DNA from 3 places in the Bradyrhizobium sp. NBAIM08 genome. Region 3 is predicted to be linked to each of the others. Evidence: riboswitches for the same ligand, from Rfam matches in the RefSeq annotation. Region 3 holds a riboswitch; each other region holds the start of a gene.

Evidence for each region. Region 3 has a riboswitch for cobalamin ahead of I6F37_RS37655 (ribonucleoside-diphosphate reductase subunit alpha). Riboswitches for the same ligand answer to the same signal wherever they lie in the genome.
Region 1: it holds a riboswitch for cobalamin, as region 3 does, so the genes downstream of both, metE (5-methyltetrahydropteroyltriglutamate--homocysteine S-methyltransferase) here and I6F37_RS37655 (ribonucleoside-diphosphate reductase subunit alpha) in region 3, are expected to answer to the same signal.
Region 2: it holds a riboswitch for cobalamin, as region 3 does, so the genes downstream of both, I6F37_RS32225 (energy-coupling factor ABC transporter permease) here and I6F37_RS37655 (ribonucleoside-diphosphate reductase subunit alpha) in region 3, are expected to answer to the same signal.

What each region holds. Positions count from the first base shown of each region.
Region 1 covers NZ_JADYVR010000016.1:75,415-83,033, reverse strand. Annotated here, with positions in the region: gene metE (5-methyltetrahydropteroyltriglutamate--homocysteine S-methyltransferase) at 423-2,768, opposite strand; cobalamin riboswitch at 2,868-3,071, opposite strand; gene I6F37_RS34295 (hypothetical protein) at 3,483-3,758, shown strand; gene I6F37_RS34290 (nodulate formation efficiency C protein) at 4,101-4,883, shown strand; gene I6F37_RS34285 (thermonuclease family protein) at 6,681-7,388, shown strand; gene I6F37_RS34280 (carbonic anhydrase) at 7,399-7,619, shown strand, end outside.
Region 2 covers NZ_JADYVR010000013.1:110,440-118,058, reverse strand. Annotated here, with positions in the region: gene I6F37_RS32240 (histidine phosphatase family protein) at 1-406, shown strand, start outside; gene cobT (nicotinate-nucleotide--dimethylbenzimidazole phosphoribosyltransferase) at 413-1,465, opposite strand; gene cobF (precorrin-6A synthase (deacetylating)) at 1,471-2,220, opposite strand; gene I6F37_RS32225 (energy-coupling factor ABC transporter permease) at 2,266-2,943, opposite strand; cobalamin riboswitch at 2,980-3,199, opposite strand; gene cobA (uroporphyrinogen-III C-methyltransferase) at 3,245-3,976, opposite strand; gene I6F37_RS32215 (cobyrinate a,c-diamide synthase) at 3,973-5,283, opposite strand; gene cobM (precorrin-4 C(11)-methyltransferase) at 5,283-6,065, opposite strand; gene I6F37_RS32205 (cobalamin biosynthesis protein) at 6,062-6,430, opposite strand; gene I6F37_RS32200 (bifunctional cobalt-precorrin-7 (C(5))-methyltransferase/cobalt-precorrin-6B (C(15))-methyltransferase) at 6,427-7,608, opposite strand; gene I6F37_RS32195 (cobalt-precorrin-6A reductase) at 7,607-7,619, shown strand, end outside.
Region 3 covers NZ_JADYVR010000026.1:31,032-38,650, reverse strand. Annotated here, with positions in the region: gene I6F37_RS37665 (N-acetyltransferase) at 1,075-1,716, shown strand; partial or broken gene I6F37_RS37660 (IS5/IS1182 family transposase) at 2,147-2,293, shown strand; cobalamin riboswitch at 2,419-2,573, shown strand; gene I6F37_RS37655 (ribonucleoside-diphosphate reductase subunit alpha) at 2,677-4,602, shown strand; gene I6F37_RS37650 (ribonucleotide-diphosphate reductase subunit beta) at 4,593-5,666, shown strand; gene I6F37_RS37645 (outer membrane protein) at 6,845-7,618, opposite strand.

The DNA of each region.
Region 1 (7,619 bases), on a different contig from region 3:
GGAGCCGGGCTTACGTCGCCCTGATCGAACATAAGGCTCCAGGCAGGAAAGCGCACCGAGTTTGCTGTCCTGCGGCGACCGCCCGGCATGCCCCCTCGCTGCTGTCGTAATCGTGCCGACGTGCTCATGAGCGACAAACCTTGGTGTAGATTCTAACTCTCAGGCTATACGGTCGCATACCACGGCATAATTGAGCTACGCTGATCTTGTGCTTCAACTCGGCTCAGATTTTCGGCGAATGTCCTCGCCGTGATCGAACTGGCGGCTTCGCCGATGGAAGTCCGCGCGAATGCGTCAGCTTCGCTCCTCCCAGACTTTCGCCCGGCCCGCTAAGCGGGGCGGGGCATTTTTTATGTTCCTAAGGCTCCCGCGCAAATGACCACAAGCGGATCAGCTTTGTCGAAAAGAGACCGAAGCCCGGATCAACGGCCTCGCGGATCGAATGCAGCGCGCAGTTCGCGGGCGGCAGTGACCATGTTCGCTAGCGCTGGCCGAACCTCCTCCCATTTGCGCGTCTTCAGGCCGCAGTCTGGATTGATCCAGAGCTGCGAATCCTGCAGCCGCGTCCGAGCCAACACCATCAGCTCCTTCATTTCGCTCGTCTCGGGAACGCGTGGAGAGTGGATGTCGTACACGCCCGGCCCGATCTGATTTGGATATTCGTAGTTCCTGAACGCGTCGAGTAGTTCCATTTTCGAGCGCGATGTCTCGATCGAGATGACATCCGCGTCCATTGCAGCGATCGCACCAATGATGTCGTTGAACTCCGAGTAGCACATATGCGTATGAATTTGCGTTTGATCGGCGACGCCCGATGAACAGATGCGGAAGCAATCGACGGCCCAGTCGAGATAAGCCGCCCACTCCGATCGACGCAACGGCAATCCTTCGCGGACTGCAGCTTCGTCGATCTGGATCATGGTCGCACCAGCATTCTCGAGATCGCGGACTTCGTCTCGGATCGCGAGCGCAATCTGGCGGCAGACCTCGCTTCTGGGAATATCATCCCGAACAAAGGACCAGTTCAAGATCGTCACCGGTCCGGTCAACATCGCTTTCATCGGCTTCCTTGTTAGTGATTGCGCGTAGCGCCACCAGTCCACGGTGATAGGCTTCGGCCGTGCTACATCGCCAAACAGGATCGGTGGCCTGACGCAGCGCGAGCCGTAGGACTGCACCCATCCGCTCTTGGTAAATACGAAGCCGGCGAGTTGCTCGCCGAAGTACTGCACCATGTCATTGCGCTCAAACTCGCCGTGCACGAGGACGTCAAGACCGATGTCCTCCTGCCAACGTACGGCGCGCGCAGTCTCCTCCTTGAGGAACTTGTCGTATTGCTCGTCGCTTATCGCACCTCGCGCATGCGCCGCACGGGCATTCCGGATCTCTGTGGTCTGCGGAAATGATCCGATCGTCGTGGTAGGAAAAGCCGGTAGTCCGAATCGATTGCTTTGGATCTCGGCCCGACGGGCAAATGGGCTCGCGCGCCGACACATGGTCTGGTCGATCGCTCTCATCCGGACAGCGACATTGGCATCACGGATTTTCGGCGAAGTCCGGCGGACAGTCGCGGCACCTTCCGACTCGGCAAGAGCTAACGCAACATTCTGGTCGCCTGCGAGTGCACGCGCTAGGATCGCAAGCTCCCGCATCTTCTGGACCGAGAAAGCAAGCCAGCTCTTGACGTCGGAAGCGAGGCCGGTCTCGAGTTCAACATCGACCGGCACATGAAGCAGCGAGCAGGATGGGGCGATCTGTACACGATCCTTGCCGAGCTTCGCAATCGCGGGTTCGAGCCGCTGGCGCAGCGACGACAAATTCGACCGCCATACATTCCGACCGTCGACGACACCGAGCGACATGACGAGATCACTTCGGCCGCCAGCGATGATCTGGTGCAACAACTGTGGCGCTCGAACCAGATCGAGGTGCAGCCCGGCAACTGGCAGGCTCAAGGCGGTGTCCAGATTGTCGCCGAGGTCGCCGAAATAGCTGGCAACCATGAGCTTGATCGCCGGCCCCTCCTTGGCGAGCCGGTCATAGGCATGTCGCAAAGATTTTCGCGTCCCCTCATCCAGATCAAGAACTAGGCTGGGCTCGTCGAACTGAACCCAATTTGCCCCACGTTTGGCCAATTCCTGCATAACCTCGATATAGGGCGGTATCAGTTCATCCAGCAGTGAGAGTGGCTGGAACGTGGGATCGGGACTCTTGCCGAGCTTTAGGAATGTGACCGGCCCGATCAGGACGGGGCGGGTCTGAAAGCCAAGGGCCTTGGCTTCCTCATACTCCTCGATCGGCTTGCGAGAGCATAGCCTGAAAGTCTGTCCCCTGTGAAACTCGGGGACCATATAGTGATAGTTGGTGTCGAACCACTTGGTCATCTCCTGCGCGGGTGCGCCAAATCCGCGCGGTCCGTGACCGCAACTCGCTTCCTGGTCGTCGCATTGTGAACCGCGGGCCATGGCGAAGTATGTCTTGAGCGAAACGGATTCGGCTTTCGAGGCGTAGATCTCCGGGATGGCGCCAACCATGACACTTGTGTCGAGCACCTGGTCATACAGCGAGAAATCGTTCGATGGAATGACCGTGACGCCGATAGATTTCTGACGGGCCCAATTCGCGGCACGCAGGCCAGCTGCGTCCTCGAGCAGCTGCTGTTCGCTGCTTTTTCCGGCCCAGTAGCTTTCTAGAGCGACTTTGAGCTCGCGCCTTGGACCGATGCGTGGCGTTCCGAGCGTGGCAACAGGGAGGGAGAGAAGAGACATAGCGTTAACCCATGTTGGGGGCAAAGGCCATGGCGGACGCAGGCAGGGGAAGTCGCGGTGCGACGGCTGCTTGGCGCACCACCGGGACACCCCGCCCGTGGACGAATATAGTGTCGGGGCAGGTCTCCTGGCTCGCAGGTCATCGCTGCTGTCCGGCCTTCCCGAAGCCGCGCAGGCTTCAGTGACGTCGTTGGACAGCGGCTCGCCGCTCACAGTTGCGGGGGCAGCGCCGGCATTTTCACCGGCTTCCCTCTTAGCTCCGGATCAAATGGAAACCGGAGAACCTCGACGACTTGGATTATCGGCAAGAGCAGTCTTCCGTCAACCTCTCAGATCATGTCTCAAGCTGATGCTGCGACATCTGCTACGCGAATGACCGTGCATCTCTAGCATTGAGATGATGTAGCAGTGCTCTCCAATCAGCGATACCGCAATGAGCATCGCAGTTGCCCGCGGGTTGCACGCCAGATCGGTGGAAAGGACAAATGCGGCTTGCGCGGTCGGGGCCGCTGCCTCGAGCAGAACGCATTTGTCGCCAGTCCCAGCTTCCCAGCGGTTTTTCGAGCACGCGCGCCATCCAGCCACCTTCTCGACCAACAGGATCAGTGTTGAATAGGCCAAGACACCTGGCTAAGCCAGCAACTTACAACTTACCCGGGCAGCACGTTTGATTTGCGGTGCCAGCCACACCCCAAATGCTCGGCGAAGATCGGCTTGCCGTCGTTCGCCATCGAGTACAAAGCGCGCCTGACTGAGGCTGTTCTCGACTTCCGGAGCGCCGGACGTCGCGAAAGGAGCGCCAAACGCGCCATGGCCCCTTGGCCGAAAGTGCCCGAAGGCATGGCAGCGATCAAAAGCCCACATTCCGGCAACGATAACCGAACCACACGGTTCAATGACGGCAAACGTGCTGCCACTTCTCATCAGGAACTTGGCACCGAGGCGTTCCGCTGTGCCGTCGAACATCCGGTGCGTGACGGGGATGCATAAGCCGTGCTGGAGAGGTTGAACGGAAACATCGAGACATGCGCCAGTCGGAAAGTCGACAAAGAGGACACAAAACCGGTGCGAATTGCCGTCTATTATCTGGCACGAAGAATGCACGTCCTCTGCCTGCCCAGTCCTCCTGCTGGGCATGTCCAGCACAGCAAATTGAGGCTGTCGGTGGCAGTGAAGTTAGCGGCGCGTGACATAGAGGGGAGCGCCTGCTCGCACGGGAAAACCAGTGGTCGCCCCGTCGCGTCGCCGCTAACTTCTTGCGCTCGCGCATAACAGGTTGAAGGTTGCCTGCTCTGGAATGACGTGTGGATGAGACCGGATAGGCCGACGGTTATGAAGAAAACGTCAGGAAGACGCGCGCTATGGCTTTGGCTCGGTCGATCCCTGATCTGCCTGGCCGGGCTGGCTGCGACGAGCAACACTGTTCGCGCTAACGACAGCCCCCTTGTCGAAAGAGTCAAGTCAACGTGGCGAGCGCAAGACGGTGAGACAATAGAACAAGTTATCTCCAACGTCTCGAAGGTGGCACAGTTCGTCCCTCGGATGTGGGGCGTCGCTGAACTTGACCAAAATGAATATGTTTTTGTTTCTTGGACCAGGCACCGGGATGATAAATCAGACGAAGAGTACGTTATCACCTGGAAGGTCGCGCTCGACGGGACGATTGAACTTGCGTCGACCTATGCGAAGCCAATGGAATTGGGCTGGCGCGCCTTCGCGCTCTCGTTGATCGCCAGTGAAGTCAAGGATGGCGAAAGGGACGCAAATCTTGGCTTTCTGCATGACCCGGCCAACTTCAACTTTGTGACGACCATGCAAGGTCGGCTCGGTGATCTTCTGCGGCAGGGCAGCTGCACTATCGTTGATCCTGTTGGAGTGGACTACTTGCCGAAGCAGAATGACAAGCCGACCGAGAAAGGTGATCTGTGGCGCGTTTTGCTTGTGGTGAACTGTAATATCCCAGGGCCCCGCTATTTTACATACAACGGGGTCATCACTTTCGAGAAGAGCGAAGGACAAGATTGGGAGCCGCAATCCTCCTTTGCCAAGCGTATCGCGGCTTTTCCTCCTGGCTCCTGGTTCGCTCGCATGGAGCCAAAGGAACGGGAGGATTAGAAGGGAGCTAAAGGCCTCGGTAAATGATCGCGCAGAGCAAGATCGCGCCGTAGCTCCTGCAGGGCCGAACGCCTCAGAGCAACGGCAAGACTATCAGCTCTAAACTCTCCGGTGTTTACACCTTGAACAGTCGCGAGCTTTCCCGCGGCCTTCAGCCGGCCATCGAGAAAATGGGGCAGCACGATTACCTCCGATTCTTTCTGCGAGGAGTCGAGCTCAGCGGCGCGTGCCGCCTTGCGAGAGGCGGCTTGACCTCGGCGCACCCCACGCAGTGGAAGGACACCATTTGCGAGAGAACCAGCTCTCCATGCCATTCTTCACGGGACTGGGCCTGCAGATGCCTCGGGCCCAAGCCCGATCCGGCGTGCGAACCGCGCATCGCGCGACTGACTGGCACCCGCAAGAGCGTGACCATTCCGAGGCCGAGGTGGCACGCGGGATCGACTGCTGCGACGAAACCGGTTAATAGGGTAATGGGGCAGTGTTAGCGGCCCCGGCTTGACCACCGGTCCTTCGAGTGCCCCCAACGAGGAGCCGGAGCCGTGCGCGAGGCATCGAAGACCGGACTGAGTCGCCCGCTAGATTTCCTCGCACGCATTCGTCTGCGCATCGTAGATCCGGATTTGAAGCATGGGAAAGCGCTTCTTTAGTTCTGCTCCACCTGCCCTGGCGCCGTCTTTGGTTGCGAATTCAGCTCTGAGTCGGCCATCCACTTCAAGCGCGTAAGAAGAGACGGGCAATTCCCGGGGGGCTGAAACCATTTCATTTCCATTGGGTAGTGAGGTGGCTCAGAATGATGTGTAGCTTGAGTCGGCCATACCACACCAGAGCTACCTGCTCGGATGCCGCGATGGGCCTTGTGGATTGACGCCTCGCACCGAATGGCATCAGGACGGCACTCGCGATCGTCCGAACACGCGGGCGGCTTACCCCTCGCCGGTGCGTATACGAAGTAGCCACGGCTCCACATGGTTGTCCTTAAATTTTCCCGGCGCAAACGCATGCCCTCATGCCGTGCTGGGTAACTCTCAACACGTGAGTACGGGGAAGCGCACAACGAAAGAGCGGCCGCCAGTCGCGCCGACCGGGTCATGAAAAATCCTGGCCTTCTCCGAACGGGGCCGCGGCACCACCCGACCATCCCGGCTGGCTCTCAAGAGAGCTCCTGGTTTTCCGCGGTTTGCGCAAACGATACCGATTCACTTGCGCTGCGAGCGTTGAGCTGGACTCCGTGGCGCCTTTCGTCCAAATCTCTGATAGGACGCGAGACCAGATTTCTTTCGAACGTCGGTCTTTCCGTGGCAAGAACTTAAAATGTCATCGCTCTCGCCGAAACCGTCGGCAGCCTTCTGTGTGCCGATGGGGGTTGGCACAAAGCATAGCCAGGTTGCTGTCCTCCACGCCTGACTTCCACTCGACTGTCACAATTCACAGGCGCTTTTCTTCTTCAATCGCGTGAGAAACAGCGTTCCGAGGCTCGGCTTTCTCCCGCATGCCGAGTTGGCGGCTGAGCGATGGGGATCTCCTCCTCAGGCCGAGAGAGGGTGCTGTGCGCGCCCACTGAGTGAGACCGGTGAGGCTCGAAGGATACCGCGATACGCACACCGGAAGAAATCGCTTGAACCTCACGCAGCGTCAGGTCGTAGCTTGGAAATGAGGGCCAAGCTTTCATAAAGCAAACGTCGAAAGATGCGGCCCGATAACGGACATAGTGCGTTTAAGCGTCGAACGCGGCGCCGGATCGCACGTGAACATGAATCAAGACGAAAGGCTATTGTCGGAATGAAACACCGCGTAATGATGGTCGCATTGTTGGCTGTCATCACATCTCCGGTCTGCGCGGCGAAGCTCAGCGGCCCTCCGCGCATCCTCGACGGCAATACGATCGAGCTCGAGAAAACCACGCTTCGGCTCTCAGGCATCGACGCTCCTGAGACTGACCAGATTTGCCTCGACGCCCACGGCCGGAAATGGGCTTGCGGCGTGGCTGCTCGCGACGAGCTTATCAAGCATTCGAACGGACGAACGTGGGATTGTCATACCACAGGAGTTGATGAATACGGCAGGTCGCGTGGCCGTTGCTTCATCGAAGGCGAGGACGTGAACGCCTGGATGGTACGCTCCGGCTGGGCACTATCGTCGCCTTCTGCCAATACGTACGTTATCTATGAGGTTGTGGCGAGCAAAGCCTATGCGGGGCTGTGGTCGGGGGCGTTCATCGCGCCCTGGGACTGGCGTCGCCGCAACAAGGGGACGATCATCATCGGCGCGAGCTCGGTTCCGATCGACGCTCAGGAGCTCCTGCTCGGATCCGCTTTGCTATCGGACCCGCCCTCGTCAGAGTGTCTGATAAAAGGCACCGTGGGCCACAACGGCGAGCGACTTTATCACTTGCCCGGGCAATTCGGTTACGAACAAATCGACATGACGAAGAAGCCCGGTGAACGCTGGCTCTGCAGCGAATCGGAAGCCGAAGCGACCGGGTGGCGCAAAGCCGCGCGATGAGGTGAGATGCATGCATGCAGGCCATTATCCGAATATGTCCTATCTGACCAAGATCGCGCCTTCGCGCCGCTCGCTGTTGCTGTTCGCTGTTTCGGCGGCTTGCCTGCGGCTTGACAACAACATTGTCGATGCGAAGGAAGCAAAAACGCCGCCCAAGCCGAATAACCTGCTCTCGCCGGATGCTGCCCTGAAGCGGCTGATGGAAGGTAACGATCGTTATGTCCATGGCGT
Region 2 (7,619 bases), on a different contig from region 3:
GCGCACGGTCGAGACGGCGCGCGCGCTGGGGCTCGAACCGGAGCTGATCAGCGAGTTTCGCGAGCAGGATTTCGGCGACTGGACCGGCCATCGGCATGACGAGCTCGCCGCGACCGGTGGCGAGGCCTACGCGCAGGTCTGGCGCGATCCGGCGCACGGACGGCCGCCGAACGGCGAAAGCTTTGCGGATCAGGTCGCCCGCGTCCGCCTCGGCCTGTCGCAGATTGGCGCAGGCTCCGCAGCACTGGTCGTCCATTCCGGCACCATACGCGCTGCGCTCTGCATCGCGCTCGATCTCACACCGGAAGCCGCGCTGCGCTTCGTCGTCGATCCGCTGTCGCTGACCCGGATCGACCGGCTGGCGGGCGGTTGGCGCGTCGTGTCGGTCAACCAGCGCGTGGCTTGAGCCGCATCAAGACGGCCGATCCGGCACGTTGGCCTGCGCGAACGTCGCCATGCCGTTGTGAAGTGCGCACGCCGAGCGCACCAGCGGCAGCGCGATGGCGGCGCCCGATCCCTCGCCGAGCCTGAGATCGAGGCTGATCAGCGGCTGCACGTTCAGCGCGCGCAACACCAGCCGATGTCCCTGCTCCGCCGATTGATGCGAGGGCAACAGGAACGGCTGGCAGGACGGGTTGAGGCGCACCGCCGTCAGCGCCGCCACCGAGACGATAAAGCCGTCGATCAACACGGGGATGCGGCGTTGCGCGGCCGTGATGATCGCGCCCGAGATCGCCGCGATCTCGAGGCCGCCGACCGCGCACAGGATTTTTTCGGGTGACGCCCCCGCAACGCCGTGATGCGCGATCGCCGCATCGATCACCCGCACCTTGTGCGCGCGGCCCGACGCATCGACGCCGGTGCCGCTGCCCGCGATCTCGTCGGCACTCACACCGAGCAGGCTCGCAGCAATCGCTGCTGAGGTCGTGGTGTTGCCGATCCCCATCTCGCCGAAGATCAAGAGATCAGGCCGGCCGGCCTCGGCGCGCACCACCGCGCGCTGCCCGGCCTCGAAGGCGAAGGCCAATTCCGCCGGCGTGAGCGCGGCCTCGACACTGAAATCGCGGGTGCCGCTGCGCGGCTTGTCGGTGACGATTCCCGCGATCTGCGCCTCGGCCAGCGTGCCGGCGTCGACCACCTCGAGGCTCGAACCCAGCTCGCGCGCCAGCACCGAGATCGCGGCGCCACCGGCAGCAAAATTCGCCATCATCGCGATGGTGACGGCTTGCGGATAGGCCGACACGCCCTGCGCGACGATGCCGTGGTCGCCGGCGAAGATGATGATCGGCACCCGCGCGGCGCGCGGCTGCTCGGTGGCCTGCAGGCCCGCAAGCTCGATTGCGAGCTGCTCGAGCCGGCCGAGCGCGCCGGTCGGCTTCGTCAGTTGCGCCTGCCGCGCAATGGCCGCCTCGCGATGAACAGCGGAGACCTCGGGGCAGTTCTGGGTAACCCATTCGGGAAGCATGCTGCTCAACGCCTGCGTTTGATGATGTAGCTGTCCATGATCCAGCCGTGCCGTTCGCGTGCGTCCTGCCGCACGGCGGCAATGCGCGCGCCCAGTTCAGCCAGCGCGCCGGACATGATGATCTGATCGGGCATGCCGAGATAGGCACCCCACCAGATCTGCAGGCCTTCTGGATCCAGCGATTGGAACGCCGTGCCGCCATCGAGCATCACGACGACGGTATCGACGCCCTGCGGCCAGCCGCCTTCGCGCAAGCGCCGCCCCGTCGTGACCAGAAACGGCTCGCCGATGTCGTTGAGCGGCAGCGCATGCGCCGCGCACAGCGCCTGGATCGAGGTGATCCCAGGCACGACCTCGATTGTCGGCAATGGATCGAGCCGCCGCGCAATGCGCAGCGAAGAATCATAGAGCGAAGGATCGCCCCAGATCAGCAGCGCGACCTTGCCCTCATCTTCGAGATGCCCAGCGATCGTCTGCGACCAAATCGCGGCCACCGCATCGTGCCAATCGTCGACGCCCTTGCGGTAGTCCGCCTCGGTCGCATCGCGCACGGGAAGATCGAATTCGGCGATGCGCGTCGTTTTGTTGGTGAGCACAGCGGCGCAGATCGTTCGCCTGAGATCGGCGAGATCGGATTTCGTAGTCCCCTTGCGCGGGATCAGGATGAGATCGGCGGCGTTGATGGCGTCAACGGCGGCGCGCGTGAGCTGCGCGGGATCGCCGCAACCGATGCCGATCAGAGAGAGCGTTAGCATCGCGAGCGCGATGGGCGGCCACACCGGCCGCCCATCGCTGATCTCTTACGCCGCGTTGTGCAGGCGCGGGGTGACGAGGCCGGGCGCGGTGACGCCGCGCAGCGACTTCGCCAGCGCCAGCACCGCGAGATCGGCGAGCGGTTCGATCACGATCACCAGCGCATAAGCGGCAGCGAACGTCCCGACGCTGGCGAGATTGCTCATCGCAAAGCCGGAGCCATAGAGCGCCCAGAACGCCACCCATGCGATCACGCCGGCCTGGTAGGTCGTCGAAAGCGCCAGCGCCTGACCGTACTTCAAATCGACATAGGCGGTGTTGCGGGCAATGATCCGCTTGGCGATCGCCTGGATCGCGAACAGCGGCACCAGAAGCGTGGTGACGTTCATGCCGTATTGCGGCAGATCGACTGGCTCCAGCAGCATGCCCTGAAGCAGCAGGCCAAATGCAAGGCCGAAGGCGGCGGGCGCAGCACCAAAGAGCAGGAACAAGGTCGAGCCGAGGATGAAGTGCACCTCTGATACCCCAACCGGAAAGTGCGGCAGGATCTCGAAGAAGACGAAGACGAGAGCGGTGGTGGCCAGTGTCCGCGCCGCGAACGAGCCGGCGCCCTGCTCGCGCATGGTCTCGACCGCGAGCTTCAAGGCAACGCCGCCTGCGGCGATGCCGGTTGCGTAACTCAACACGAGCTTGGCGCCCGTCACGATCCCGGGTTCGATATGCATGGCTCAATTCCTTTCCGCCGTCACACCCGACGGCCTTGGCCTCAATACGTGCACGGCCGGTCTCCTGGCTCGCGGTTCACTGGGTTCTCCGGCCTTCCCGGACCTTGCGGTCCAGTGGCGGTTCGGAGGCCCTCACCGCTTACAGTCGCGGGGGCGGCTGGGGTTTTGGGCGCCGCAACTGGGTCCGCCCATCCCCATTCCCGATTATGCTCCGGCGCTTTGCGCCGCGTCGAGCACCATGCCGCTCTTGTGTGCCCCTTTCGTATCGCGGGCGTCAAGGGGCGAACCGCTGCCGGAGCCGTCATGCCGGATATTCTCCCGCCAGCGCGCCGAACAGGATGACGGCCGCAGTGGAAGCGGCGCCGCCGCGCCCGAGCTGCTCGGCGAGCTCGGCAATCGTGGTGCGGACCAGCCGTTCGTCGGGACGCCCGAGAGATTCGGCGAACAGCGCCGGAGTGCTGGGAGCGAGGCCGTGCGCGATCAATTTTGCGGCAAGCGCCGGAAAGGTGCGCCGGCCCATATAGACCACGGTCGTGGCCTCGGGGTCGGCCAGTGCCGCCCAATTCAGATTGGGCGGCAGCTCGCCCGTGACGTCAGCGCCGGTGATGAACTGCACCCGGCGGGAGGTATACCGGCGGGTCAGGGGAATGCCGGCCTGGGCGGCGGCGACACAGGCGGAGGTGACGCCGGGAACGATCTCGTAGCCGATGCCGGCCTCGCGCAGCGTCTCGATCTCCTCCTCCAGCCGGCCGAAAATGCCGGCATCGCCGGACTTGAGCCGCACCACGCGCGCGCCGGTTGCGGCATAGTCGACCAGGAGACGGTTGACGTGGTGCTGCTTGGTCGAAGGACGCCCGGCCCGCTTTCCCACCGCAACGAGATTGGCGCCGGGCCGTGCGAGATCGAGGATCGCGCCGGAGGCAAGATCGTCATAAAGCACGACGTCGGCCTCGCGCAGCCGCGTGGCGCCCTTCACCGTGAGGAGTTCGGGATCGCCCGGACCGGCGGAAACGAAAGAGACAAAACCGCTCACCGGTCCTCCGCGATCAGATGGAAGAACGTGCCGGTGGCATGGCCACGGCGCGAGCCGGTTTCGGCAATGACCGCGCCGGTGGCATCGTGCACGACCGCGAGCGGCGTATCGGGCTGGGCGAGGATCGTCGAATAGTGGAACTCGTGGCCGCGCAGGCGCGCGCCAGGCTGATGCCCCGGCATCGGCGCAGCCAGTTCAGCAAGACGATAGCCGAGATGCATGCGGCGCTTGGCAAAGCTGGTCTCGAGGCCAAGCAGCCCCGCCATCTCATGGCTGATACCGTCGGCGTCGGTGAGGCCTGCGCCCAGCACCATATAGCCTCCGCATTCACCATGCACCGGCCGGGTCTCGGCGAAAACGCGCAAGCCGCTGCGAAAGCGCGCATTGGCCGCGAGCTTTGCCGCATGCAGCTCGGGATAGCCGCCGGGCAGCCAGCACACGTCGGCGCTCGCATCGGGTGCTTCGTTGGCCAGCGGCGAGAACGGCACGATCTCGGCGCCCGCGGCGCGCCAAGCTTCCAGCATATGCGGATAGAAGAAGGAGAACGCCGCATCGCGCGCCAGCGCGATGCGCTGGCCGGGCGGCGTCACGTTCAATCCGTTCGCCGCAGCTTGCGGCGACCATTGGCCTGCCGAGTGGAGCACCGCATCGAGATCGACGTGCTCGGCGACAAAGCGCGCGGCCTCGTCGATCAGCTTGCCGATCTCGGCCTGCTCCTCGGCCTGCACGAGACCGAGATGCCGCTTCGGCAGGCTGATCTCGGCATGGCGCGGCAGCGCGCCGAACACTTTGATGCCGGCCTCGTTCAGCGCGCGCCGCACCAGATCCTCATGGCGGGGGCTGGCGACGCGATTGAGCACGACGCCGCCAAGGCGCACGCCGGCGCGGTAATCGCGAAGGCCGGCGGCGATCGCTGCCGCAGTCTGCGCCTGGCCGGAGGGATCGATCACCAGAACCACTGGCCAGCCCAGCATCTCCGCGATATCAGCGGTCGCTCCGGTGCCGGAGACACCGCGCGCGGCGACACCGTCGAACAGGCCCATCGATCCCTCGGCGAGAACGACATCTGCATTGCCGCCACGGCTGACGAGATGCGCGATGGTGCCGCGATCCATCGCCCAGCTGTCGACGTTGACCGAGGCGCGTCCCGTGGCCGCGGCGTGGAAGGCGGGATCGATATAGTCGGGGCCGCTCTTGAAGCACTGCACGTTCAGGCCGCGCTTGCGCCAGGCGCGGGCGAGCGCCAGCGTCAGCGTGGTCTTGCCGACGCCGGAGGCCGGCGCGGAGATGACGAGGCTCGCCGGCATCACGACGCCTCCGGAAAGCGCGGCTCGGCACCGACCGGCCGGTAGCGGCGGTCGTAATCGGCGGCATAGAGACGGCTCTCGTCAAAATCGGCAGCGCCAAGCGTCTTGCCGACCAGGATCAGCGCCGTGCGCTCCATCTCGCCACCCACGAACGCATCGAGCGTTGCGAGCGTCGCACGCACGATGCGCTGCTCCGGCCAGCTCGCGCGCCAGACGATCGCGACCGGGCAATCCGCGCCGTAATGCGGCGTCAGCTCGGCGACGACCTGGTCGAGCAGATGGATCGACAGGTGGATCGCGAGCACCGCGCCGGTCGCAGCGAACGCGGCGAGCTTCTCGCCCTCGGGCATCGCGCTGGCACGGCCCGGCGTGCGCGTCAGCACGACCGTCTGAGCAAGACCGGGCAGCGTCAGCTCAGCCTCCAGCGCGGCCGCGGCAGCCGAGAACGAGGGAACGCCGGGTGTCACCGAGTAGGGAATCCCGAGCGCCCGCAAACGGCGGAGCTGCTCGCCCATCGCCGACCAGATTGAGAGATCGCCGGAATGCAGCCGCGCGACATCCAGGCCTGCCGCATGCGCGCCTGCGATCTCGGCGATGATCTGGTCGAGCGACATTGGCGCGGTGTTGACGATACGTGCGCCGGGCGGGCAATGCGCCAGCACGCCCTCCGGCACCAGCGAGCCGGCATAGAGACAAACCGGACTGGCCGCGATCAGATCGCGGCCGCGCAACGTCAGCAGATCGGGTGCGCCCGGCCCTGCGCCGATGAAATGCACCGTCATGTGCCGTCTCCTTCGGCGATCGCCGCGGTCGCGGTGCGATCCTGCGAGACAACCCGTGCTGCAATCAACCGCGCGCGCGGACCGGCGACCGCGAGCGCAGCAGCCTCGGCTACAGATCCGGTGCCAAATTTCTCCGCGACGAGCTTCGATTGCGTGGGCGTGTCGATGCCGGCCAGTGTCGCGACCGGAACGGCCCTGATCGGCACGCCGCATTCGCGTGCGAGCTGCTTCAGCGCCTCGGTATCGGCCTTATCGCTGACGGTTGCCATCGCCGCAAGCCCTTCCGCACCGCCCGCAGCGAGCAGCGCTTCACGCAGCGAAGCCAGCGTCACATCGCGCTTGAAGCCGAGTCCGGCGACCTTCATCGCACCACACTCCACTGCACCACGGGGCGTGCTGCCTCCCACGACCGATAGCGGCCGAGCGGGGCGGCATGAGAAATTTCGGCCCGCATCAGTTCGCCGCCGTGACGCCGATGCAGCTCGCCGAGCAGAGCTTCCGTCTCCAGCGTCACAGCATGCGCCACGAGCCGCGCACCCGGCGAGAACCGCGGCCAGATCGCATCAAATAACACTTCGTCGAGACCACCGCCAATGAAGACGGCATCCGCCGCTTCCAACCCGGCAAGAGCTTCCGGTGCCCTGCCCGTGACGACTGTGATCCGATGTGCCAGACCGAAGGCGGCTGCATTCTTGCGGATGTTCGCGGCGCGATCCTCGCGCGCTTCGACTGCACTCGCCGTCCCACCACACAGCGCCCACTCCACGGAGATCGAGCCTGAACCTGCGCCGATATCCCACAGCCGCTCGCCGGCACGCGGCGCCAGCGCCGAGAGCGCAAGCGCACGCACCGGCCGCTTGGTGATCTGGCCGTCGTGAACGAAGACGTCGTCCGGCAGGCCCGAGCTGCGAGCAATGCCATGTGCGCCCCTCGCCTCCACGGCTACTGCCACTGGGTTTCCAGTGAGATCACCAGAACAATCCCTGGCGTGATACTCCTGGACACTTTCGCGCGGCCCACCGAGCGCGGCGAGAGTCCAGAATGTCGAGGAGCCCCAGCCGCGTTCCGTCAGCCATTTCGCAAGATCGCTGCCGGCCTTGCCATCGCGTACCAGGCAAATGATGCGCGCACCGTGCGCAAGATAAGGAACCAGACGTTCGAACGGGGCAGCGTGCAGGGCGAGGCAAATGGTGGACTCCAGACGCCAGCCCAGCCGCGCGGCGGCGAGCGAAAAGGTCGACGGCGCGGGGTGCGCGATCCACTCACCGCTGCCGAGCTTCTCGGCGAGGCTCGCGCCGGCGCCATGCCAGAACGGATCGCCGGAGGCGAGCACCACTGTCGGCCGACCGCGGCAGCTCAGCACAACATTCGCATCGAACGGCACCGGCCATGGACGACCGCGGCTGCCAATGTCGGCAAGCGCAAGATGACGCTCGCCGCCGAACACGGTTTCGGCCCTGGCAAGCGCCTTTCGGCTTGCCTCCGACAGCCCGGCAAGGCCATCTTCGCCGATACCGATGATGGTCAGCCAGGGCTCATTCATGATTCGCGCCC
Region 3 (7,619 bases):
CAAGCATACCAGCGCCAAGAAATCTTCCAAACCGTTCCGATCAGGGAGTGAGTTGGAACAAGACCTATGAAGCCATCAACGCTTGTGGCCAAAAACCTCTTTTACGAGAATTACTCGCGCAACTACGCCAGCCTGCTGTCTTTCCCACTATGGCAAGGATCGCGGCGGATACAACTGACCTGGGCGTCAAGTTCGACGACGGCACGACAGCAACGTTTTCGCTCGATAGAGCTAACGCCGTTGTGCGAGCGATCGACACGCCTGACGATCAATCAAGGCACGAAAGCTCTCGCGCGATCCCAAGTTGCGTTGTTTAGTAGGTCGACGGCGGCAGCGTCGTGGTATCCAGTCGCGTTGCCTTGATCCGACAATCGCGAATCGCGGCGATGATGCGCCGAGAGTTGTTGGACACAAGAACATCAAGGAGCGCGGACAGCATGCGATAATTGGAAAGCCGCTGTACTACGCATATGAGTCTCGCAGACGAAAGCTCTCTCTGCCGGTGACCGCGGACACGACGTTGGCAATGGAGGTTTCGCACTTAGCATGTGTTTTGACCAAGAAACTTACGAGAACCGCTCAATACGAGACGAGGTGATGATTCCCTGCCTAGTCTGGACCTCGACGCGCGACACTTGGCTAGCTGTTTGCTCGTGCCGGAGCCCGGTTCAGGCAGCCATCGCCCGATGTTCGCCATGCCCTGACTTCTTCGCACTTGCAATCTCAAAGGCGTCCTCATGTCATTCCCTTCGCGGACGGTTGCAGGCTGCCGAACCGTGTCGACCTTGAGAACGTCGGAGCTTCCTTTGGGAAGGGCGGGGCGGGTTCCAGATAGGGCGTGGAAGCGCAGAAGCTCGCCAGGAATATGTAGATCCAAGCATTGCCGACCAAGGAGCCTTCGTCCGAAGTGGCCGTCAACGTCAGCCGTCTGAGACAGGCGGAGATCTCGGAAGGGAAACCAAATGCACCCGGCGGGTCCCCGTCGGTGCATCCATTCCGCTCACCGTCAGACGCGTCGATGCCATGCTCCTCCTTGGAAGGCCAATGCCAAAACAGAGCCCCGAAAACGGCATCATGACAGAGGAATCAGATATCAGATCTGCGAACGCAAACATTCGTGCAAGCACTGTCTGGACCATTGTGCTCGGCTTTGCCGCGGATCCGTTGATGCGTTGGAGTTGGCCTGACCCAGGGCAATACCTTAGGAGCATGCCTCAGTTCATTGACGCCTGTGGGGGCCGAGCATTTGCACATGGCACAGCCTACGTCGCGGGAGAGATTCGTGGCGCGGCCCTGTGGCTGCCTCCCAACGTGCAGCAAGATGAGGAGGCATTGGATGCAATCATGGCGCTATCCCTGCGCCCGGAGATTACCGAGGATATGGCACACTTGCGGCGGAGAATGGCCGAACATCGTCCCCACGAGCCACATTGGTATCTGCCACTCATTGCCGTCGATCCGAACTGGGTCGGAAAAGGGCTTGGCACGTTGCTGATGAACTACGCCCTTCAACGATGCGATGAGGACGGCATTGTTGCCTACCTCGAAAGCTCGAACCCTGAAAACATTCCCTTTTACCAACGTCACGGCTTCAAGGTCGTTGGTGAGATACAACACGGTTCTTCGCCGCCGCTCACGCCAATGTTGCGAACGGCTTCATTCCCACCCAGCAAGGCCGCGCCGCCGGATCGGCTCGTCACCCAGACTCAAGCATAGCTCATCCCGTTAGGATTGATTGCCAATAACCTGACATGACCGCGTTCGGTCAGGACGGCTTATGTTCGCGGCCAGACAACTGAGCACGTGAGGCGGCTCGCCCGGCCTGCGAAAAGCATACGAATCGCCTCTTCGGCAAAGTTGGCACGTCTGATGTGAGAGCTGGCGGGGTCAAATCCACTAAGCGTGGGACATTGCCACGGGCGGCTGCATCGATTGCGGTCGGGCTCCAGACAATTTTTGATCTAAGGGCCACAGAAAGCGATGAATGGCGAGACGCGTATGGCTACCGAAACCCGATCCGGCCCAACTCAATTCGCGGACCGCGAACCGATCGATGCCAACATTCAGGATGTCCAGGGTTGCTGTTCCCCTGTTGGAGAATTTGCGACGCCACTTCCAAAGGCTTGAGCACATCTTGGCCGATCGCAGGCGCTCGGTCGTCGAGCGCACCTTTGCGTGGCTCGGCAGATGTCGGCATCTCTGCAAAGACTTCGAAGGTTCCGCCGCTACCGAGCTCGCCTGGCCGCTCGTCGCCCATCTGAGGCTCCTAACTCGCCGATTGGCCAGGCCTTGAGACATCTATGCTTTTTGAGTGAGGCTCTCAGGACAGGCGCTCGGCGAATTTCGAACCTCGACCTCGGGGCTGCTCCAACTGGTTAACTTGACTGTGCCGTCTTGACGAGTCTGGGCAACGGCTTCTATATGTGGTGTCGTCGTGGTTTTCAATTCGCCTATATGGTGGCACGGAGTTAAGGGGAACCCATTGTGCCGGCAGCGGCTATTCCGAGGCATTAGCGCGACAGCGCTGGGAAGACCCGCGAGCCAGGAAACCTACCGCGACAGAACCCATGTCCTCGGGCGGGGTGCCCGGTGGGTCGCTTGCAGCCGGGGACATTGGCCGGGTCTCCTCGCAAGTCGTCCGCACGGTCCCAGCCCCCAAATATCACGGGGTTGCCGATGTCGGCGTCTTACGATTTCGATCAGTATGGTCATCTCATTGAGCTGCCGAGTGTGCGGCAGCCCTCAGCGCAGGCAAAGGTCTTGTGCAGCCCCCCAGCATTGCCGGCTCCCCTGCCGAGGCCCCCCGCGCGATCGCCAACTCCGTCTGACCTTTCGCTCGATCGGTCGCGCGACGACCTGCTGACCTCGTTTGGTAGGCTGACGCTGACCGACCGCTATCTGCTCGCCGGCGAAGGCCTCCAGGACATGTTCGCCCGAGTGTCTTGCGCCTTCGCGGACAATGTTGCGCATGCCCAACGTCTATATGATGCGATGTCTCGGCTGTGGTTCATGCCGGCCACACCGGTGCTCTCCAACGGCGGCACGACGCGCGGCCTTCCGATCTCGTGCTTCCTTAACTCAGTGTCGGACTCGCTCGAAGGCATCGTCGGCACCTGGAACGAGAACGTCTGGCTTGCTTCCAATGGCGGCGGCATCGGCACCTACTGGGGTAATGTTCGCTCAATCGGCGAGAAGGCGAGGGGCGGCGTCACCTCGGGCATCATCCCGTTCATCCACGTCACGGACGGCCTCACGCTGGCGATCAGCCAGGGCTCGTTGCGGCGCGGCTCGGCGGCGGTCTATCTCGATATCCACCATCCCGAGATCGAGGAGTTCCTCGAGATCCGCAAGGCGTCTGGTGACTTCAACCGCAAGAGCCTCAACCTACATCACGGCATCAACGTCACCGACGAGTTCATGTGTGCCGTGGGCGCCGGCACCGCATTCGCTCTGCGCAGCCCGAAGACTAACGAGGTCGTCCGCGAGATCGATGCCCGCCAGCTGTGGCAACGCATCCTTGAGAACCGGCTGCAGACCGGCGAGCCTTATCTCTTGTTCATCGACACCGTGAACCGTGCGCTCCCCAAGCACCAGCGCGAGCTCGGCCTCAAGGTCTCGACCTCCAACCTGTGCAGCGAGATTACCCTGTCGACCGGCATCGATCATCGCGGCGAGGAGCGCACCGCGGTGTGCTGCCTGTCGTCGCTCAACCTCGAGACCTGGGACCAGTGGAATGAGGAGCCCGGCTTCATCGAGGACGTCATGCGCTTCCTAGACAACGTGCTCACGCACTTCATCACGGTGGCGCCGGACGGAATGAAGCGTGCCCGCTACGCCGCCCTGCGCGAGCGCTCCGTTGGCCTCGGCGTCATGGGCTTCCACTCGTTTCTCCAGGCCAAGGGCATTCCAATGCAGGGTACCCTGGCCAAGTCATTCAATCTGAACATGTTCCGAAAACTTCGTCGCGAAGCCGATGCGGCATCCGTGGCGCTCGCTCGCGAGCGTGGCCCGTGCCCGGATGCCCTGGAACGCGGCGTGATGGCGCGCTTCAGCCACAAGATCGCAATCGCGCCGACCGCCTCGATCAGCATCATCTGCGGCGGCACCAGCGCCTGCACTGAGCCGATCCCGGCCAACATCTACACCCACAAGACGCTATCCGGCGCCATCTCGGTGCGCAATCCGCACCTCGCTAAGGTGCTGGCCGCGAAAGGCGCCGACACCTCGGCGACCTGGGAGTCGATCATCGCGCACGACGGATCGGTCGCCCATCTCGACGTCCTGTCGGAGCACGAGAAAGCGATCTTTCGCACCGCCTTCGAGATCGACCAGCGCTGGATCGTCGAGCTTGCCGCCGACCGCGCCGCGTTGATTTGCCAGAGCCAGTCGATCAACCTCTATCTGCCGGCCGACGTCGATAAGTGGGACCTCCACATGCTGCACTGGACGGCGTGGAAGCGTGGGGTGAAGAGCCTCTACTACTGTCGATCAAAGTCGATCTCGCGCGCGGCGTTCGCCGGCAAGATTGCCGGGGATGCAACGCCGACGCAGCAGCCGGCGCGGCAGCGCACCGACTATGAGGAGTGCCTCGCATGTCAGTGATCGATCTATCGCGCGCCGATCCGCGCACGTTGATCGGCAAGGGACGCGTCGGCCTCCTTGACTCGACCGGCAGCTACGACGTCGATCGCTATGCCTGGGCTTACGAGTTCTGGAAGCGCCAGCAGCAGACCCACTGGATGGGCGAGGAGGTGCCGCTCGGCGCCGACCTCAACGACTGGGCTTCGGACCGCGTCACCGACAGCGAGCGCGCGCTGCTCACCCAGATCTTCCGTTTCTTCACTCAGTCGGACATCGAGGTCGGCGACAACTATTTCAAGCGGTACATTCCGCTCTTCCAGCCACTCACCGTCCAGATGATGATGGCCGCTTTCACTAACATGGAGACGGTTCATATCGACGCCTATGCCCTGCTGCTCAAGACGCTCGGTATGCCTAAGACCGAGTTCGAGGCATTCCGCGGCTATGCGCAGATGCGCGCCAAGGCGGACTACATGCACGAGTTCGGCGTCGACAGCGTGGCGGATGTCGCCCGTACCCTGGCGATGTTCGGCGCCTTCACCGAAGGCATGGCCTTGTTCGCCAGCTTCGCCATGCTGCTGAACTTCCCACGCCACAACAAGATGAACGGCATGGGACAGATCGTAAGCTGGTCAGTGCGCGACGAGAGTCTCCACTGCGAGGGCATCATCAAGCTATTTCACGAATGGCACCGCGAAACCGGCGCGGTGACGCGCCCCGTCCGCGACGACATTGTCGACGTAGCCAAGACCATGGTGAAGCTGGAGGAGAACTTCGTCGAGCTCGCCTTCGGCCTTGGCAAGATCGAGGGCATGCTGCCTGAGCATATCCACGCCTACGTCCGCTACGTCGCCGACTGGCGACTGGCCCAACTCCGGATTGCCCCGGTCTTCGGCTTCTTCGAGGCGAAGGAGGGCGGGTTCACCCAGCTCAAGGCGCATCCGCTGCCGTGGCTCGTCGAGATTCTCAATGGCGTCGAGCACGCCAATTTCTTCGAGCAGCGCGCCACGGAGTACTCCAAGGCGGCGAGCCGCGGCAGCTGGGACGGCGAAGACGGGGTGTGGGCGACTTTCGGCCGTATCTAGCCCATTTTATTCATGCTAGCGGCATTGACAGCGGCAGGCGCCGGTAGTCGTCGCCGTCACCCGCCAGCATGACAAAGGCATAGAACCGGACCTCCTCATCGTGGCGTCTTGATTGCAGCGCGACAAAACCGGACACACAGATGGTTTGTTGGGTTAAGCCGGTACATGCGCTCCATTGCTGATGGCGGCTAGGGTTTACAGTATTTCCGCAGGTCGGTGAGGTGGGTCTCATGAAGTAAATCAGCGCAACACGGCTACGCCCTTGAGCAGACGAATGTTCTCGATGATCGCCACGGCCGCCCCCCTCGTAGGGCTAGAGGGGATTACTATCACGCAATCGGAAGTTGTAAAGAGGGCAACCCTGTCAAAGGGGGGCATCTTCATTGCAGCCCGGTCGGATCAGGCAAACCGATTTGTTCTTCATCCCCCTTCGCGCTTGATTTCGTCGCCGACCCACTGACGGTCTTCCTCGGCCGTGGCTTCGCGGAGGTGATCTACTACGAGCAGACGCTGGCAATGCGGCTCGGATGACAGCCGCGTTTCTGTCCTAGCACAAGAGTTCCGCTTCAGCGCTGCCGATCCACCTCTGGAGATTTTGCATCCGCTCTCCGAGGCGCTCCCAATTGATCCGCGCCAGCGGGGGTTCGGCAGGCTGATCGGGCGCAGAGATCGGCAGCGACGATGACGCAAGCCATCACGTCGTCGACGTTATGTCCCACCCTCGCACGAGCGCCGCTTCGACCGCTCGTCGGCCTTTCGTCCGAGGTGGCCAGTGCGGCCGACCGGAACGATTGTAATCGATGACCTGTGTCTCCCTAAGCGAGGGCCGGGTTAACTACGACGGTCGACAAAACTATTTTTTGCCTCATCATTCTCCGACGGCCGGAAAGCCGACGGTGATGCAGGTGGAGGCACGGGGCCGGGAAATCGGCGCAGCCAGCCACTAAGCGGCTGGCGTTCGACCACGGCAGCACGCTTGAGTTCGCCGCGATCTTCGCCGTGGCGCTGCGTCATAACCAGATCAGCCAGATTCCTTTGAACCACGCCTAACCAGCTCGAGCCGATGTACCGACAAGAAGCCGATAGCGCCATTGATGCGAGTCCCTGTTGCCAAGGTTTCTATGCCGCGATGCGGCTCAGATATTGGTGCGAACCCGCGCCATTTTGGCGAAGATCGATCAATAGGTCGTGGCGATCACGCCACCCCACCGGTAGTTCACACGGACCAAGCCGATATCGACGTCCTGACCGATACGGGCAGTCCCTGCAAAAGTGCCCACCGGAACACCCACGAGTCCGGGTGAAAAAAAGAAATCCACATCCCGACGCCCCATGAACAGGTGGTCGTATTCAACGCCGATGGACCAGTTCGGAGCAAAGCCAAATTCAAGGCCCGCCCCTACCGTGCCGCCCCAACGAGTTTCGCTGCCGTTGTCGATAGTGAGCCCGGTCGCAAAATCGGAGACCCGGTATTTGTCACGGACGACTGCAGCCCCACCTCTTACATAGAGCAGCACGTTATTCCAGGCATAGCCGACTTGGCCCGTGAACAGGCCGAATGCATCAAGCGTGGAGTCATCCCGGACGCCTGCGAAAGCAAGGTTCGCGTTGGAGCCCTTGAAATCGGCCCAATTGCCCTGCGCCTCCAGACCGAACACCGAGTTCGCTATTTGCCAGCGGTAGCCGATTTGACCGCCGACCGTGCTTCCCGTCGCATGATGGCACCCCATGCCAACGGGCGGAGCGACGACCACGCCGCCGGCGTTGACCACGTCCCAGCACTGATGCGCAGAGCCGCCACCGCCATTGATGCCGACGTAGAAGCCGCTCCAATCATAGATCGGAATGACCACCGGAGGCGCTTTGACGTAGGAGCGCGCAGCCAGATCAGCGGCTGCGGCAGGCGCGGCCAGCGCGATGAGGGCTACCGTGCCCGCCAGCAATTTTTTCATT